2 regions of the Bradyrhizobium sp. WSM1417 genome follow, and region 2 is predicted to be linked to the other one. Evidence: predicted binding sites of a transcription regulator. Region 2 holds the regulator's gene; the other holds the start of a gene.
What was found. Region 2 encodes LexA, which represses DNA repair genes until DNA is damaged. Its sites were predicted from a motif close to TGTTCNNNNTGTGTTCNG; they were not measured.

Region 1: the regulator LexA is predicted to act here: its motif matches at 5,096-5,113, upstream of BRA1417_RS0122650 (DUF3072 domain-containing protein).

What each region holds. Positions count from the first base shown of each region.
Region 1 covers NZ_KI911783.1:4,705,661-4,714,464, forward strand. The annotation lists gene BRA1417_RS0122595 (hypothetical protein) at 123-764, opposite strand; tRNA gene BRA1417_RS0122600 (tRNA-Glu) at 868-942, opposite strand; gene BRA1417_RS0122605 (PilZ domain-containing protein) at 1,168-1,422, shown strand; gene BRA1417_RS0122610 (hypothetical protein) at 1,480-1,722, shown strand; gene BRA1417_RS44895 (hypothetical protein) at 1,728-1,991, shown strand; gene BRA1417_RS0122620 (glutathione S-transferase family protein) at 2,005-2,643, opposite strand; gene BRA1417_RS44150 (hypothetical protein) at 2,801-2,983, opposite strand; gene BRA1417_RS0122630 (VOC family protein) at 2,950-3,402, opposite strand; gene BRA1417_RS0122635 (VOC family protein) at 3,634-4,029, opposite strand; gene BRA1417_RS0122640 (hypothetical protein) at 4,332-4,532, shown strand; gene BRA1417_RS0122645 (hypothetical protein) at 4,538-4,807, shown strand; gene BRA1417_RS0122650 (DUF3072 domain-containing protein) at 4,835-5,038, opposite strand; gene BRA1417_RS0122655 (acyltransferase) at 5,171-6,181, opposite strand; gene BRA1417_RS0122660 (hypothetical protein) at 6,425-6,805, shown strand; gene BRA1417_RS40680 (hypothetical protein) at 6,786-7,337, opposite strand; gene BRA1417_RS44900 (hypothetical protein) at 7,559-7,735, opposite strand; gene BRA1417_RS0122675 (hypothetical protein) at 7,909-8,181, opposite strand; gene BRA1417_RS0122680 (hypothetical protein) at 8,373-8,675, opposite strand.
Region 2 covers NZ_KI911783.1:5,150,140-5,158,943, forward strand. The annotation lists gene BRA1417_RS0125055 (EAL domain-containing protein) at 1-191, shown strand, start outside; gene BRA1417_RS46050 (hypothetical protein) at 220-342, shown strand; gene BRA1417_RS0125065 (S41 family peptidase) at 419-1,756, opposite strand; gene BRA1417_RS0125070 (alpha-hydroxy acid oxidase) at 2,063-3,196, shown strand; gene BRA1417_RS0125075 (HAD family phosphatase) at 3,205-3,837, shown strand; gene BRA1417_RS0125080 (hypothetical protein) at 4,008-4,199, shown strand; gene glp (gephyrin-like molybdotransferase Glp) at 4,426-5,637, shown strand; gene lexA (transcriptional repressor LexA) at 5,813-6,514, shown strand; gene BRA1417_RS0125095 (hypothetical protein) at 6,973-7,407, shown strand; partial or broken gene BRA1417_RS40815 (ComEC/Rec2 family competence protein) at 7,546-8,804, opposite strand, start outside.

The DNA of each region.
Region 1 (8,804 bases), 440 kb from region 2:
GCAATCAAATTCTAAGCAAATGATACCGGCACTCACGAGCAGGGGTAAATTTTTGGTAAATGCGCCGTCCGGGACAGGCGGCATAGCGCCGCGATTATTGGGCCCGCGACCTCACGATCGCGTCATCCGAGCAGTACCAACAGGGCCAGCACGCCAAGGGCCATGACGAGCTTGATCGTCGCGCAGGCCAGGCTGTCCGGTCTGCGCTCAAGTCCGAACCACGGCAATGCATGCCGCATCGCGCGCGTTGCGAATGCTTCGACGATGGCGAACAGAAGGGCGATTGCGGCGAGGAAGGACCACGATTTGTCCGGCAGCATCCATGTCGCGAGCCACGCGGGGACGGACGCTTTCAGCGACGCCAGCAGCGCGAACCATCCGAACAGGGATACGAAGCCCTTGATGATATCGGGCCCGATCGTGCCGGGCTCGAGACGGATGCCGATCTTTCCAAGAGCGAGTTCGATGCGCTCGCCATCGGTGAAGAAGAGGAAAGCGCCGAGGTAGAGAGGGACGCGCGACTGAAACAGCAGCGCGATGATGCCGAACAGGACGGCGTAGCCGTACGCGTCAGCGAGTATGTTCGTGCCGGCCGTAGGCGACGGCCCAGCCGTTGCCCGAGGCAGCGCTCTGGCGCGCGCCATGTGCTCCAGCATTCTGGCGCGCCGTTCCGGCGCGTAGGCTGGCGAACGGTGGATCCATGGCGGCGGCGCCGGCGAGGCGATTCCGGCCTGGTCGTCCGAGGGGGATTTGCGCTGCGTCATGGGGGCCTGCAACCGGTTCCAACAAGATGTTGGTCGGTGGCGAGGGGCAGCGAGGTTCATGCTGTGTGGCAGATTTCGCCGTGGCATCCAGACGCCCGGATGTTGGCGCTCCCTAGCGGAATCGAACCGCTCTCTCCACCGTGAAAGGGTGGCGTCCTAACCGATAGACGAAGGGAGCAAACCCAGGGCCCCGCCGCTTAGTGCGGCACGACCGCTGGCCGCCCGAGTCATGCCCGGCGGCTGCAGCGGGCGAACCTATAATGGCCTTTGGCGCCCTGGGCAAGCCGTTCGGGAACGGTCTTTTGGCACCGGTGGATAGCATCCCGCCCCCGGATCATTCGGGGCGAATTCAACGGTTTCTTAGGTTCCCTGAGCTAGCGCTGGGCTGGGAGAATTTGAGCCGATGCCACCGCCCAAGAAGCGCGCAGCCCGCAAGTCGCTGTCGCAGCATGCCTGGATCACGCTCGAGGGCGGATTCGCGGCGCGGCAATGCCTGGTCCAGGACATCTCCGCCACAGGCGCCAAGATCACGCTGGACGAGGATGCGAGCCAGCTTCCGGGCGTGATCCGGATGGCGTTCGCGCGCGATGCGCGGACCGGGCGGAGCTGCCAGGTGGTCTGGCGCCGCGGCAAATCGGCCGGCATCAGGTTCATCTGACCCGGGGCAAAGTGACCTCGATGGCGCAAGGCGCCGGTCCGGGCTAGAACGGCCCGCATGCGTGCGCTCCTCATCCTGATCTCGTTGCTGACCACGTCCGCGGCCGCGGCGGAAGCCTTGCGTCTGCCGCCTGCGGAGCGCCCACAGGCCGGCAAGGCCTTGCCGCTGAAGGGTGCCGGCGGCAGCGCGAAAGCGGGCTCCTGCGCCGCCTATGGCCGCGGCTTCCATCTGGTCGAGAGCACCGGCACCTGCGTCAAGATCGGCGGCTCGATCAGCGTCGAGACCACGATCAGGCGCTGACCTCGATGCCACCTGATATCATGCGGCCCGAAATCATCGTCCCGTTTGTGATGTATTGCGCGCTGCTATGGTGGGTCGGCCGCGGCCTGAGCTGGACTGCGCGGCTGGCCACTGCGGCCGTGACGCTCGTGCTGATTTTCTGCGTGCTGCTGTTCGAGCGCGGTTGGCCCAAAACAAAAAAACGCGAAAACAACCCCATGCACAGTAGCTGCCACCTGCCGGCGGCACGCGGCGAAGTGCCGATTCATCGTGCTCTCAACGAGGTTTAAGTCGCGTCACCGCTCACGACATCGGCGGTGCCACAAATTGCGCAAATCCGGGCCGTTTGCCGAGCTCGGCGAGCCAGCGCGTCAGATGCGGCTGCGCGGGCCGGGTGATGCCCTCGACGCCGAGCCAGCGCCGCGCATAGGCGCCGATCGCGATGTCGGCGAGGGTGAACGCATCGCCGTCCATGAACGGACGCGTGGAGAGGAGACGGTCGGCGATGGCCCAGACCTCGGCGGCGGCATCCGCATCCTTCTGCAGTTGGATCATGTCGCGCTCGGCGGGCGGCGTGCGCACGAGGCCCCAGAACACCGGGCGGTCGACCGGCTGCACCATCGACAGCGTCCAGTCGAGCCAGCGATCGACGCTGGCGCGCAGCTTCGGCGTCTCGGGATAAATGGGCGTGCCGCGCCCGTGCGCGAGGCAGAGATAGCGCATGATCGAATTGGATTCCCACAGCGTGAAATCGCCCTCGACCAGCGTCGGGATTCGCGCATTGGGGTTCATCGCGAGATAGTCGGCCTCGCGGGTCTTGCCAAAGGCCATGCCGGCGTCGATGCGCTCGTAAGCCAGGCCGAGCTCGGTGAGGCACCACAGCACTTTCTGCACGTTGACCGAATTGGCGCGGCCCCAGATCGTCAGCTTTTGGTCCGGCACATCATCCTCCCCAGGCGTTTCTTTCGGCGCGGGTAATAGCGGAATTCACTGCGGCGAGCGACGCGCGATTGCGCCGATCCTCTCATGCAAAAGCTCCGCATGCAAAAAGCTCCGCCGGAGGCGGAGCTTTCATTGCAAGGTCAAGCTGGTCAGGCGATCAGCGGCCGAAGAACAGCCACAGCAAGATGATCACCGGGATCGGCACACCCAGCATCCACAACAAAATTCCGCGTCCCATCGCGTCCTCCTCCAATTGCATTGTCGAAGAGAGAACGCTGCTGGCGCGGGCTTGTTCCAGCGGCGAGCCTACCAATGGCCGATGTTGGGCATCGACGACCACGGCTCCTGCGGCGGCTTGGGGTCGCCCTTCTGCAAGATCTCAATCGAGTGCAAATCCGGCGAGCGGACGAAGGCCATGTTGCCGTCGCGCGGCGGACGGTTGATGGTGACGCCGGCCTTCATCAGCTTCTCGCAAGTGGCGTAGATGTCGTCGACCTCATAGGCGAGATGGCCGAAGAAGCGGTCCTCGCCATACTTTTCCTCGTCCCAATTCCAGGTGAGCTCGACCAGCGGCGCGCCGCGCGTCTGCGGCTGCTTCTTCAGCGCCTCGAGATCGTCCGACGAGCACAGGAACACCAGCGTGAAACGCCCCTTGTCGTTCTCGATCCGCCGCACCTCCTTCAGCCCCAGCGCATCCTGGTAAAACTTCAGTGCGACATCGAGATTGCGCACGCGCAGCATGGTGTGGAGGTATCGCATGGTTGTTGCTCCCTGGGTGGATGGAGGGTTTTTGGTTCGGCCGAGCCGAAGGGAGTAGGAGATAGCAGGAAAATCCGAGGAGGGGCAGGGGGCGGGTGCACATGCGCATGAGGGCGACGCCGGCTGATGAAGTAAATCAGCCGGCGAAATTTCAATGCACTTTCCCCGCAAATCCAGTGCCGCACACGCGCCACTGGCACATCGCGCGCGCCGATCTGCTGCCGCGGCCTATTACGCCGCGAGGCGCTTTCCGGCCTGCTCGGCCGGCGGCATGAAGAGCGATACTGCGGTGCCTTCGGGGTCACGAAATTGGAACGTCTTGTTGCCCCACGGCATCGTTTTCAGCTCATGCACCAGCGTGACCTTGTCTTTCAGGCGCTCATAATCCGCATCGATGTCTTCAACCTGAAATTCGATCACGGCAGTGCGGTTGGCGCCGGGCTCGGCACTGTTTTCTTTCCAGAGCGCGACCGTCTCGGCTGCGCCGATTGCCAGGTTGGCGCCCGGCGTCACGATCTTGGCGAACACCGGCGCGAGCCATTCGGCGGAAACTCCGGTGATCATTTCGTAGAACGAAACCATGCTTTTGATGTCGGTGGCGATCAGGCGAGTGGAGGCGAACTTCATGGCATGTCCTTTGGTTGACCGCAGATTTGAGCGGCATCGCGCGGCTCGTCGCACACCGCTGCTGCCACCCTGATGTCAGCAGTCACGACGCCGCGCCGAGCGCGCGAACTAAGGGCATGAATTGCGATGGCAGTGCTCAAGCGCTTGACCACGAGCCCCTTCACGCGAAGCGCCCCGCAGCGATAACCGGGCCGTCAGAACGGTGATGCTAACCGCAGAATTGGCCACCTCATTCACGGGTGGACAGGGTTGTCTAGCCGCTCGCAGATGAACTCCACGCGGAGATGACGCGACTAACCGTCATGGCCAATATTCTAGGCGAGCTTCTGTTTGCATTGATCCGCTCGATTGTTGCGGGATGGGCGTATGCACTCTGGGTCAAGCTGGCGACATGGCTCGAGCCGAAAGTCCAACGGCGTTGGGCGAAGCTTGCCGTAGGAGGCCTCCTCGGCTTGGCAGCTTTTTTTATGATTCCGGTACTGATGGGGCTGTTGGGCCTTTGAAGACAATGAAATCCGTTCTCATCGTCGCACTGGCAATCGGGGCGCTCGTCTCGACGGTGCTGCTCGTCATGGAGCAGCTCACCGACTACTCCATCGCTGTGATGGCATGGGAGATGCCGGGCATCTCCGCAGCTTACCTTTTCTGGGGAGCAGTCGGCAGTTCCGTTTTCCTGGGCGTCGCCATCACTTGGGCCGTGAATGCCATCGTTTACGGGGCGGTCGCCTTCGTTGTCGTTACAGTCGTCCAGCTGGCAATCCGCGGTCTACCGAAGTGATCTGGCGATGACCGTGATGCCAGATATTTACTTCTCGAGCCCGGCCTTCTGCCGCATCGTGTCGATCAGCTCTGACGCCTCTGCCTTGGTCAGATCCTCCTTGGGGAGGGGCTTGTGGGCCTGCTCGGCGAGGGTCTTGAGGTAGGATTCCTGGGCGCCGGTCATCGGGTCGTCGCCGGAGACCCAATCTTTCGGATCCTTCTGGGTGTTGCCCGCTGTGTTGTCAGCCATCTTGTTGTCAGTCACGGCGATCTCTCCTTTTCAGGTTTAATCCCGGCTGATGCATTTTGTTCCTTATTTGTTCGTAGTTGGCCCATGACGCAGTAAGGGCCGCACTTGCCCGGATTCAGCGTCGGGAGATGATCACGGAACGGCCGGCAGCGATCGGCGTCTGCGCATCAGAGTTAGCTTGCGCCCCCAATCGAGGATCGGTGCCTCAATGGCCACGCGCAAGGCGGCGGCGAGACCGATGGAGAGCAGGATGCCGGCGATGATTGTCCCGGCGCTCGACAGAAGCCACAGTCCGTCAAAGCTGGCGATCCATTTCACCACAGGATAATGGACGATATACAGCGCGTACGAAATCTTGCCGAGCCATTGCAGGACTGGTGAGAAGGATCGCCCTTCGATCTCGATAGCGACCACAGCATGGATCAGCAATCCCGCGCCGAGGCCATAGGTCAGGACGCGCGCGAATTGCGGGTCGGCCGCGCCGCGCACGAAAATCCAGTACCAGCCGGCCACGAACAGGCCCGCGGAAACTGCCGGGATATGGCGCGAAAAGTGCAATCGTCCGCTTTTCTGGAGATAGGCGATGACAACGCCGGCACCGAATTCCAGCACCAGCGGATGCAAGTAGATCCCGAACTCCAGGCCGAACACGAGAGCCAGAATGACCAGGCCGAATCCAGCGAACAAGATCTCGAACAGCCGGTCCGGCTTGATCGCCAGGATGACCGCGACGGCGACATAGAAGTGCAGTTCGAAAGCCAGCGACCACGCTGGCGCAAGGTACCAGTTCGGATAGGTCCATGCGAAGATAGTTCCGAGGTCGAGGGCGGGGCGGTCGCCCGGCGCCAACGCGATCCAGGACGAACTGACAAACGCCGCCAGCAACACCAGCCAATAGAGCGGAAAAATTCGGAGGGCTCGCCTGAAAGCGAATTCCAGCGGGTTGTGTTGTGATGCCGCCGTGGTCGCGATGATGAAGCCGGAGATCACGAAGAAGATGTCGACGCCGCTCGCGAGAATCGTCAGCGCGCCCTCGGCAAGCTCCGGTCCGACCCTATCGGGACGCGCACTGATTGCGTGTCCGCAGACTACCGACAGCGCAGCGACCCCGCGCATCGCCTGTACACCCGCGAAGATCCGCACCAAGCCCCGCCACGTTCATCCAAGCTATCGCAATCTAGGCGGGAAATTCATTAAGGAATGGTTGCGCGGATGCGATAGAGTGCCCGCAACTGCGCGGAGTGCACCTCATCAGTTGCCGAGCGGAAATCTTATTATGATTGAACCCCGGCAAAGCCCGGCGCGACCAACCGCCATGCTGCAAAGCCTGCTCGGCATCGGAATTGGCTTCGCGGCCCATGTGCCGAGACACTAAAGAGGAATGTCGTGAAGGCGATCACGCTGCTCGCGGTGGCGGCCATGCTGCTGGTGGAAGTCTTCGGGTCGAAGGCGAGCGTCGGCGGCTCGATGAGCTTCATGCTGATCTTCGTGCTCGTGATGCTGGCTGTCGCGATCTTCGAGGCGTGGTCGAACAAGCGCGGCGCGATGGGATGGATCGTCAATTTGTTCGCTTCGGTGGTTGGCGGGCTGGTTGCGGTTGCCCTGATCGGGATAGCCATGGAGGCGATGCTGCCTTACCTTCACCTCGAAGGTTCGCTCGCATCCTCGCAGCATCCCCTGAAATTCGTCCTGGTCGCAGCCATTGCGATCTGCATGGTGCTGGGATCGTGGCTGCCGCTATGGGCCGTCAACCGGCTTCGTCACTGACGAGCATCCAGCGTAGCGCTCCCCAGCGCTTTGCGTCCTGCTTGCCACGCCTGATATCCTCAGCTTCGTCCACGAGCTTCAAGGTTGTGCCGTCGTAAGTCAGCTTCAGCCCACGGCCGACGGTCCATATCCATCCTTCCCGAGCGTCCTTGGTTGGCTGGGCATTGAACTGGTCGGATATCGATTTGACTGCAGCGTCTTTGGCCGCAGCGTCCTGGGCACCCGGATTGTTCAACTCCGCAATGACGCGCCAGATGGGATGTTTGGCGTCAACGTCGTCGGCAAAGATCGTGACCTTGGCAACGTCGACTGCGCATTCGAGGACGTAGGAATCGCGAAGCTGACGGCAGCGGTAGCGACGTTGCGTGATGAGTTTGTTGGTCTCGTCGAATGTCATGCCGGGCGAAAAGCCGAGGATGTCGGACTTCATCACGAGTGCCAGAGACGAAGGCTTCAGAAAGTCGGGCTGTACCGACACGAGAACGGCAGCAGCAACAACGATCACGCCGGCGATAACAATGGCAATCTTCATCAGCCCCTCATAAGAAACGTCCGACCATACAACAGCCGAAGCGTTCTACCAGCCATTGCGCTGCATGGTTCGAGCCGCCCGCTGTCTATGTAGGACCGCAAGCTCGGGAGATCGCAGCTTCGGAAGATCGCATGGGCACGTATCGGCTGGTCGTGAACGTAGAAAACCGCCCCTGACATGACCAGGGGCGGCTCTCACCAAACGGGGTTTTCAAACGCGATCTAGTGACCGGTACCCGGCTTCGTCGTCTTCGGCGGCTTGCCGTCTTCGATCCGGCCTTCGTTGCGCAGGTCGCGACCTTCCTGAGCCTTCTTCTGGCTCTCGGGGGACTTGCCGTGTTCGTTCATCTCTTCTTTGATGAACCCGGCGCCTTCCTTCACTTTGCCTTCAACGCTCATGACGATCTCCTTGCTGGAGATGGGGCAACTCGCGGCGAGGGCTGACCGTTCCGTGCGCGCACGATTGTGAGGCGCGCATTCGCGACAGGTTCCAAACGACCCTTGTCATGAAATGGCCGCGCCGCCTTGTGGGAAGCGACGCGGCCGGGAAGCAGGCCGTACAGGAGACCGGCTTACTTCATGTTGCTGCGGGTCTTGGTGCCGCCCTGGTCGCTGCCCGGGCCGGAGCCGCCCTGGCCGGAGGCGTCGGGCCTCACCGTTCCGCCCTTGCTCATGCCGTCATGGCTCATGCCGGTCGTGCCGCTGCTCATCGTGCCCTTGTCCGTGTTGGTCATGCCGGGCTTCTGCATGTTGTCGGACTGCGGGGCAGGGCCCGTCTGGTTCTGCGCAAAGGCGGAGCCGCACATGAGGCCGAGGGCGGCGGTCGCAATGACGAGCTTCTTCATCTCAAACTCCTGGTTGGTTGTGTGGGCCAACGGGAGCGCAGGAGCCGTGTTCCTAAAACGGGGCGCGTTCCGGGGTGCAAAATTCTACCCTGCAACGAGGGCATGGTCGGTTCTGATTGAATCAGAACCGCTCCAGATTGTTGTCACGCGTTTTCTTAGCGCGAACCGATATCGAGTTCGCTGAAAACGCTCTACGCCGCAATGCGCTGGTCGGCCGGGCCCGTCAGGTGCTTGAGCACTTCCGCATGCTCCAGGTCGGGAACCGCGATGGCCGTGTGGCTGTAGCTCGCATGGGTTCGTGACTTTGCAATCTGGTCCAGGATATCGCCACCCTTGATGACGTGGAGGCCCATGCCCTCTCCGGACGGGAAGATCGCGAGCACCACGTCATAGGCCGTGATGACGGCGCGAAGCGCTTCGGCCTTGTCTTCGGCAATGTCGACGAACACGCGAACATCGGCCGCGAGTTCACGCAGCTCGTTAAAATCCATCACTTTGAGGTTACTCCAACGCAACGATACTGAGAGGAGCTTGGAGGCGTTAGGTTACCGAAGTCTCAACGGCGCATGCCTGGTCACAGCTTTCTCGACCGGTGCTCCGTGAGATCGGTAGACGCGCGGGCA
Region 2 (8,804 bases):
CCACCACGGCCGAGGGCGTCGAGACCGAGGAGCAGCAGCGGCTGCTGCGCGCACTCGGCTGCTCCGAGATGCAGGGCTATCTGTTCAGCGCCGCAAAGCCCGCCGACAAGGTGCTGGAGCTGTTCGCAGCTCATCGCAGCCGTCTCGCCCAGCGCAATGGCAACGAAGGCCGCCGCCGCGAGGCAAGCTAGGGCCAGGATCCGCCCGCCCAGCTTGACGGTGAGATCAGACCAAAGTGTCCATCCCGGCGACGAGGTGCTGGTCGAGCGCGACCGCGCCCGCCGCTGGGCCGAGCGCGACGGCTGCTACGAGGCCACCTTCGCGGCCATGAACCCGAGCTGACGCAGCATCCCGAAACAAGATCGCCCGGGAACGGCTATCCGCTCCCGGGCGATCAATACCTTACCGTCGCGAGCGCCTAGTTCGGCACCGCAGCCTTCGGCGCCGGCTTGGCGGCGACCGCATTTCCGGTTTGGCCGTGCAGGAAGTCGTAGGCCGTATGCAGGGCCTTGTCGTCTTTCGCTTCCGGCGGGACATAGGACTGCGACCCGGTCTGCTCGGTGCCATCGGCCGCCTGGAGATGGCCGCGCATCTGGGACTCCGCCATGGTGTCCATCCGGCCCTTCAGCTCGGGCGGCACGTCCTGGAGGATTTCGATGTCGGGCGCGATGCCCTGGGCCTGGATCGAGCGGCCCGAGGGCGTGTAGTAGCGCGCCGTGGTCAGCGCCAGCGCGCCGTTGCCGGTGCCGAGCGGAATGATGGTCTGCACCGAGCCCTTCCCGAACGAGCGGGTGCCGATCAGCGTCGCGCGCTTGTGGTCATGCAGCGCGCCGGCCACGATCTCAGAGGCCGAGGCCGAGCCGCCATTGACGAGAACCACCAGCGGCTTGCCCTTGGTGAGGTCGCCACCACGCGCGGTGAAGCGCTGGGTCTCTTCCGGATTGCGGCCGCGGGTCGAGACGACCTCGCCACGCTGCAGGAACGCGCTCGACACCGACACGGCCTGGTCGAGCAATCCGCCCGGATTGTTGCGAAGGTCCATCACGTAGCCGACCAGCTTCTCCGGCGGAACGTCCTTGGAGATCGATGCGATCGCCTTCTTCAGGCCATCGGTGGTCTGCTCGTTGAACGAGGTGACGCGGATATAGCCGATATCGCCGTTCTCGACATGGAAGCGCACGGGGCGCACATGGATGATCTCGCGCTTGATCGCGACGTCGAGCGGGGCGTCGGCCCCCTTGCGCACGATCGTGAGCTTGGTCTGGGTCTCGACCGGCCCCTTCATCTTGTTGACGGCCTGCTCGAGCGTCATGCCCTGCACGGCATCGCCGTCGATCTTGCTGATCAGGTCGCCCGACATGATGCCGGCCTTGGAGGCCGGCGTGTCGTCGATCGGCGAGACGACCTTGACCAGCCCCTCCTCCATCGTGACCTCGATGCCGAGCCCGCCGAACTCGCCGGAGGTGGTCTCCTGCATCTCGGTCCAGGCCTTGTCGTTCATGTAGCGCGAGTGCGGATCGAGCGAGGTCACCATGCCGGTGATCGCGCCTTCGATCAGCTTGGCATTGTCCGGCTTCTCGACGTAGCTCGCCTTCACCCGCTCGAACACTTCGCCGAACAAATTGAGCTTGGAATAGGCGTCATCCGCGCTCGCTGCCGCCCGTGCCGCCCACACGCCGCCGTGCGGACTGGCTACCAGAAGGGTCAGACACGCTCCGGTGAGCGCGCCCAGTGGAAACAGCAGGGTTTTCCGCATGGATAGGCTGGCCTTTTTGCTTCGCGGTTCGGTGGGGCTGGAGAGCCGCCATGCAAATGGCGATCCAGCCTGCTTCTCACAATACCATTCTGGTTTCTTCAAGGCCGGGATGCCACGCCGGCGGGTACACCGTAAAAATCGCTTCGTCCGGACCTAAACTTTCGGCAACGTTGCAGGACCCGGTTCGTGCGCAGCGGGGGTCGGCCGGCCGGCCCACGCCTCGCAGCCATGCCATTTTAGGATGGTTTTGGCGCCCCGGACGGGTTAGGCGATGAGGGAAGGCTTCAAATTCTCGGGAGGATAACAATGAACGAAGCACCCCGCATCCAACCGGACAGGAACGTCGAGCTCGGCGCCAGCACCGAGCCGTTCCAGAATCTGCATGAATTCATCCGGAAAGCCCGCGCCAACCTCAACCAGAATGCCTGGGATTATATCGTCGGCGCGGCCGAGACCGAGACCACGATGCGTCGCAACCGCATGGCGCTGGACGAGATCGCCTTCCGCCCGCGCGTGCTGCGCGATGTCCGCAAGGTCACCGGCGCGGTCGAGCAGTTCGGCCGCAAGATGCGCCTGCCGGTGGTGCTCGCTCCCGTCGGCGCGCTCGAGATCTTCGACCCGGATGGTGCCGCGAGCGTGGCACGCGCCTGCGGCACTTTCGGTGCGGCGCACATGCTCAGTTCGGTGTCCGAGCCCGGCCTCGAGAAGACCGCCGAAGCTGCACCCGACGCGCTGCGCCTTTACCAGCTCTACGTGCGCGGCGACGACGCCTTCGTCGCCGACGTCGTCAGCCGGGCCGAGAAGAACGCCTATGCCGCCTTCTGCCTGACCGTCGATACCGCTCATTACAGCCGCCGCGAACGTGATATCGCCAAGCGATACGTTCGCGAGAGCCGCCTGCGCGCCACCGGCGGCGATTACCAGAAGGGTCTGGAGTGGCGGACGGTGAAGATGATCAAGGACAAGTTCAAGATCCCGCTGATCCTCAAGGGCATCGCGACGCCAGAGGACGCGCTGATCGCGATCGATCACGGCGTCGAATGGATCTACGTCTCCAACCACGGCGGCCGTCAGCTCGATCATGGTCGCGGCGCCATGCACGTGCTGCCCGAGATCGTCGAGGCCGTGAACGGCCGCGCCAAGATCATGGTCGATGGCGGCGTCTGTCGCGGCACCGACATCGTCAAGGCGATCGCGGCGGGCGCCGACCTCGTCGGCATCGGCCGGCTGCAATGCTGGGCGCTGGCGGCGGCCGGCGAAGCCGGGGTGGCCCGCATGCTGGAGCTGCTCGAGGACGAAGTGCTGCGCTGCCTCGGCCTCCTGGGTGCGACCTCGTTCGCCGAGGTTAACAAATCCTGCCTGCACCAGGCGACCGCAACCAACGCGCCGAGCGTGTTCAGCGCGTTTCCGCTGTTCGACCACGAGCCATATCGATACTGAGCGAAAGGATGCAGGTGACACCGCTCTCTCCCGGCAGCGCGGATGCGCTTCTGTTCGATCTCGGCCGCGTCGTGCTCGATATCGATTTCTCCAAGGCGATCGCCTGCTGGGCGGGACATGCCGGCTGCCAGCCCGAATCCATCGTCGCGCGCTATGTGCGCGACAGCGAAGCCTATCGGTTGCACGAGATGGGGAAGATCAGCGATGAGGATTATTTCGCCTCATTGCGAGCATCGCTCGGAATCGGCATTTCGGACGCGCAGTTCCTGGAAGGCTGGAACGCGATCTTCGCCGGCGAAATGCCTGACGTCGCCGAGCTGCTGCCGCGGGCAGCGAAGCAGATGCCGCTCTACGCTTTCTCCAATACCAACCGGCCGCACGTGGACCATTTCTCGCGGGAATATGCCGACCTCCTCGGCCATTTCCGCGAGCTGTATTTGTCGTCCAGCATTGGCCTGCGCAAACCGGATGCGGAGGCCTTCGACCACGTCGTTGGGGCGATCGGTGTACCCGCCCGGCGCATCGTGTTCTTCGACGATCTTGCCGAAAATATCGAGGGAGCGCGCGCGCGCGGCTTGACGGCGGTGCATGTGACCTCGCCACGTGACGTCGGGAACGCATTGAAGGCATTGGGCATCTGACGACGAGGCGTCGTCGCGAAACCCTTGGAGGCACGGCCCAACGGGAACAATTTTGAAAAAAATTGAGGAACCCAATCACTTTGTGCATTTTTATACAGAGTTCCCGGAACGGAATACCGCCTTCCGGACTCTTAGAGTCCGTTGGGACTTCTACGGACGGATGCATCATCGTGCTGGGCAAAACCTACCTCACCAAGCAGGCCTCTCTTCTTCTTGAATTCGCGAGGACAACTTCAGATTCGGACCTTTCCGCCAAGCTTGTGAGCAAGGCCGCCGACCTGAAATCCCAGGCCGATCCGCTGCCCGATAAGGATCAGGGACCCAAGGCGCCCGACGTAACTCCCGGGCAGCCAGGGAGCTGATCGATCCAGGCCCGGGGCGCTCGTCGTTCTCGCCCTTCCATGACCAGTCTCCTGCCGATCTGTCGGGCTCTTCGGATCATGCCACGACGCGCGTAATCCTGCCTTCCGGAACTATGTGAAGCGGCGGGATGACTGCGCGCGCTCAGCCGTTTTTGCCTCTGCGCCCGCGCTCGGCTAGAAGACGTGCGGAACATTCGCCCGAACGTGCCGAGCAGGAGTTTTCGCCGTGGCCTTGATGCCGGTTTCCGACGCGCTCGCCGCGGTGCTGGCGGGTGCAGAGCCGCTGCCGGAAGAAATGATTTCCCTCGACGAGGCCTACCATCGCGTGCTCGCGCGTGACGTCGCGGCTAGGCGCACGCAGCCGCCGCAGGCGATGTCGGCGATGGACGGCTACGCGGTGCGCGCGGCCGATGCCGCGACGATCGATTCGGAGCTCACCGTCATCGGCGAAGTCGCGGCGGGCCGACCGTTCGCGGGGACGGTCGGCGCCGGCGAGGCCGTGCGGATCTTCACCGGCGGCGTCGTTCCCGGTGGCGCGGACGCCGTCGTGATCCAGGAGGACACGGTCGCCGCCGGCAAGCGCATCACGATCAAGGAAGCCGCGATCGCCGGACGGCACATCCGTCCCGCCGGCGTCGATTTCCGCGAGGGCGACGTGCTCCTGCGCAAGGGAAGTCGTCTCACCGAGCGCGACCTCGCGCTCGCCGCCGGGATGAACCATCCGCACCTTGCCGTTTTCAGGCGTCCGAAGGTCGCCATTCTCGCCACCGGCGACGAGCTGGTGATGCCGGGCACCACCCCCGGCCACGGCCAGATCGTCTATTCCAACGGCTACGCCCTGCACGCGCTCGCCCGCAGCGAGGGCGCCGAGACCATCGACCTCGGGATTGCCGCCGACACGCTGGAAGCGACCACCGCCGGCATCCGCCGCGCCCGTGAGAGCGGCGCCGACATCCTGATCACGACCGGCGGCGCATCGGTCGGCGACCACGATCTGGTCCAGCAGGCACTGCGGGACGAAGGCATCGCAATGGCGTTCTGGAAGATCGCAATGCGGCCAGGCAAGCCGATGATGCACGGGCGGCTCGGCGCAATGGGTGTGATCGGCCTGCCGGGCAATCCCGTGTCGTCCTACGTCTGCGCTTTCCTGTTCATGGTGCCGCTGATTCGCGCCCTGTCGGGCCGTTCAGTGATTCACCATCGCCGTGAACGCGCCGTGCTCGGCCGCGAAATCGGCGCCAACGACCAGCGCGAGGACTATCTGCGCGCGCATCTGGACGAGCGTGACGACGGCACACGCATCGTTCTTCCCGTCGATCATCAGGACTCTTCGCTGCTTGCGAATCTCGCTGCAGCACAGGTACTTCTCGTGCGCGCACCGTTCGCGCCGAAGGCCGAGACCGGCGCGGCTTGCGAAGTGTTGCGACTCCCCGTCTGAGCGCCCGGCCAAGCGCGTTCCGCCAACTTTGCTCCGTTCACGGTAAATTAAGCAGTTGCGGAACATGTATCGAACATATAGTGTCCGTTCATGATTTGTTTCGAGCATGTAGCGGCTTATTGCCGAATTCAGCGTCTCGGAATCGGACGACATCAACCGGGGGACTTTGGTCGAGATGTTAACGCGCAAACAATACGAGCTTCTGCGGTTCATCAGTGAACGTCTGAAGGAAAGCGGCGTGCCGCCCTCCTTCGACGAGATGAAGGATGCGCTCGACCTGCGCTCGAAGTCGGGCATCCATCGCCTGATCACGGCGCTCGAGGAGCGTGGCTTCATCCGACGCCTGCCCAACCGCGCCCGTGCAATTGAAGTCATCAAGCTGCCGGAGCTCCAGGCAGCCGCTGGCAGCCGCCGCGGCTTCACGCCGAGCGTCATCGAGGGCAATCTCGGCAAGGTGCGTGCGAGCTCCAGCCTTTCCGCGGACGAGGGCGAACGTCCCGTCGCGGTGCCGGTGATGGGCCGCATCGCGGCCGGCACGCCGATCGAGGCGTTGCAGACCCGCAGCCATACGATCAGCGTACCGCCTGACATGCTCGGCTCCGGAGAACATTACGCGCTCGAAGTGCGCGGTGATTCCATGGTCGAGGCCGGCATCCTCGACGGCGACATGGCGCTGATCCAGCGCAACGAGAGCGCCGATACCGGCGACATCGTGGTGGCGCTGATCGACGACGAGGAAGCGACGCTGAAGCGCTTCCGCCGCCGCGGCGCCTCGATCGCGCTCGAGCCCGCCAACGCAGCCTATGAGGTCCGCATCCTGCCGCCCAACCGGGTGAAGATTCAGGGCAAGCTGATCGGGCTTTACCGGAAGTACTGATACCGGGAGTACTTGATACAGGAGTGCTTCATACGGGAAGTACTTCATGCCGGCTATCGCCGGTCAGAGATAGAGCGGATCATCGTCCGCTCCGGCTGGATAGTCTTTCTGGTTCTGCACAGACTATCCGGCCCTTCGTCCGGCGCTGGCTCCTCGCGACGCCCAGGAAACAGCACCGCTTCGCGGCTCGCGTATTCGCGGAAACAGCGGCCAGCGATTAAATTCGCACGGGCCGAATGCGATCGAGCGACCGTTGCAGTATTCGCGTACGCGCCTCCCAAATGCATCGTAGCGAGCTTTGTTCCTATTGAGTTCGGGAAAGATAATGTGATCGCGGCTCGCGGAAACCAGCCGCAGATTTGCCCACAACCAAGCAGAGCGTTCGTGCTTCAACTCTGATAGAGGCCTGCGCCTCGATTGAGAGACGCGGGTTGCTATCCCAGCATGAGGAGCACCCGATGTGTGACTACAGCCTGCATGCCGTCGCGTCGCGCCCCGCCGAAGTCGGCGAGACGATCGTCACGACAAGCTTCCGCGGCACCTCGACGCGCGGCTTCGCCTCCGCAGCCGATCCGTCTGTTGCCGTTTGCCTGCTGCCGGGAACGGAGCTCGCCTTCGCCGACGACGTCCGCTACGACAATCGCTGGATCTGGACGCGCACCATCAATTCCCGCGTGGGCAAGTTCGGCAAGATCGATCCGCACGTTCCCGACCGCCATCACGACGCGATCGAATTTCCCGACGGCAAATACGTGCTGGTGACGCAGCTCGTCGAAGGCCAGCGTGCGACCGTGCTGCAATTGCCTGTGACCCAGCCGGTCACCGAGCGCGAGCACAAGGCGCAGATCATCGCCGACAGGCAGCCGACCGTCACGCACCTGCCGATCGGCTGACAGAGCCGCCCTCCGGCTGCAAGGTCGGAGGTCAGGATTGAATCGCCATCGCCGGCCGCGGCCGGCGAGATGGCGTGGTTTGCGCCAGCGAAATCCGAGCGGATGCACTAACCCACTGCATCTCTCGGCACCGTCCGATCAATCGTCGGCCTGCAAGTCCGTCTCCGCCGGCGTTGCGTCCTTGATGCGGGCGCGGTTGCCTTCGGCGCAAGGCTGCCGTCGAAATCACCCTCGCCCGCGCCGGCCGGCAACCAGGGGCGGCTCGTGCCTCTCGCCCTCACCGCCTGAACCACAAACCCGTCACCACGCTGCGTCAGCGCCAGCGCACTCTGGCTGGCGAGCCGTTGCCGATCGACCACCATCGCCGCGCAATCGGGTGGCGCGGGGCGTGTCGTCACCACCAGCGCGGCCCGACTGCAATCGTCCGCGAGAGCGTCGACGCGCAGTGCCAGCGCGACCAGTCTCCCGTCGGCCAGTGGCGTCACGCAGCCGGATTCGTCACAGGACACGCCATCGGCCAGCGAGGCTCTGCCTGCATCGCGCGGATCGGCGTCGGCAGCGAGCCATTCCTTGAGCAGAAAGCTCTCCTTGTTCGTCCTGATCAGGTGCAGATATCCGTCCCTGCCCCGCACCGCGACGCTCGCGCCATCCCCGGCAATCAGGATGTCGGGCTGCCGCGCCGACAGTGCCCAGAGGATCGCTGCCAGCAGCACCAGGGCGCCGGACCAGCGCAGCGGCGTGCGCAACAAGCCCAGCACGACGATTCCCAGGCTCGCCGCGATCAGCGGCGCGATCCCGAACGCCGGGATGCGACCGACGGCGCCCGGCAATGCCGCGACCCAGCGCGAGACCGCGACCATCCAGTCGATACCGATCCCCATCAGCCACCAGAACACGCTGTCCAGCCCGAACGGCGCAGCAAGCAGCCCCAACAATCCCGCCGGCATCACCAGCGCCGAGACCACCGGCATCGCGCCAAGATTGGCAAGCACGCCGAACGGCGTGACACGGTGGAAATGGAAAGCGGCGTAGGGCGTGGTCGCAAGTCCCGCAATCAGCGAGGCCATGAACAGCATCGCGATCTCGCGGCCACCCCACATCGCAATGCGAGCGGTCGCCGAATGGTCCGGCGAGGCAAACAAATTGGGCATGCCGATCTGCACCAAGGCGACGAGCCCGAGCGTTGCCGCAAAAGACATCTGAAAACTCGGATGCACCAGCGCTTCCGGCGCGACCGCCAGCACGATCATTGCGGCGACAGCAAGCGTGCGGAAGGTAATGGCCCGGCGATCGACCATCACCGCGATCAGCACCACCGCCGTCATGAAGAACGACCTTTGCGTGGCGACCTCCGCGCCCGACAGCAGCAGGTAGAACGCAGCAGCGACCAGCGCCGC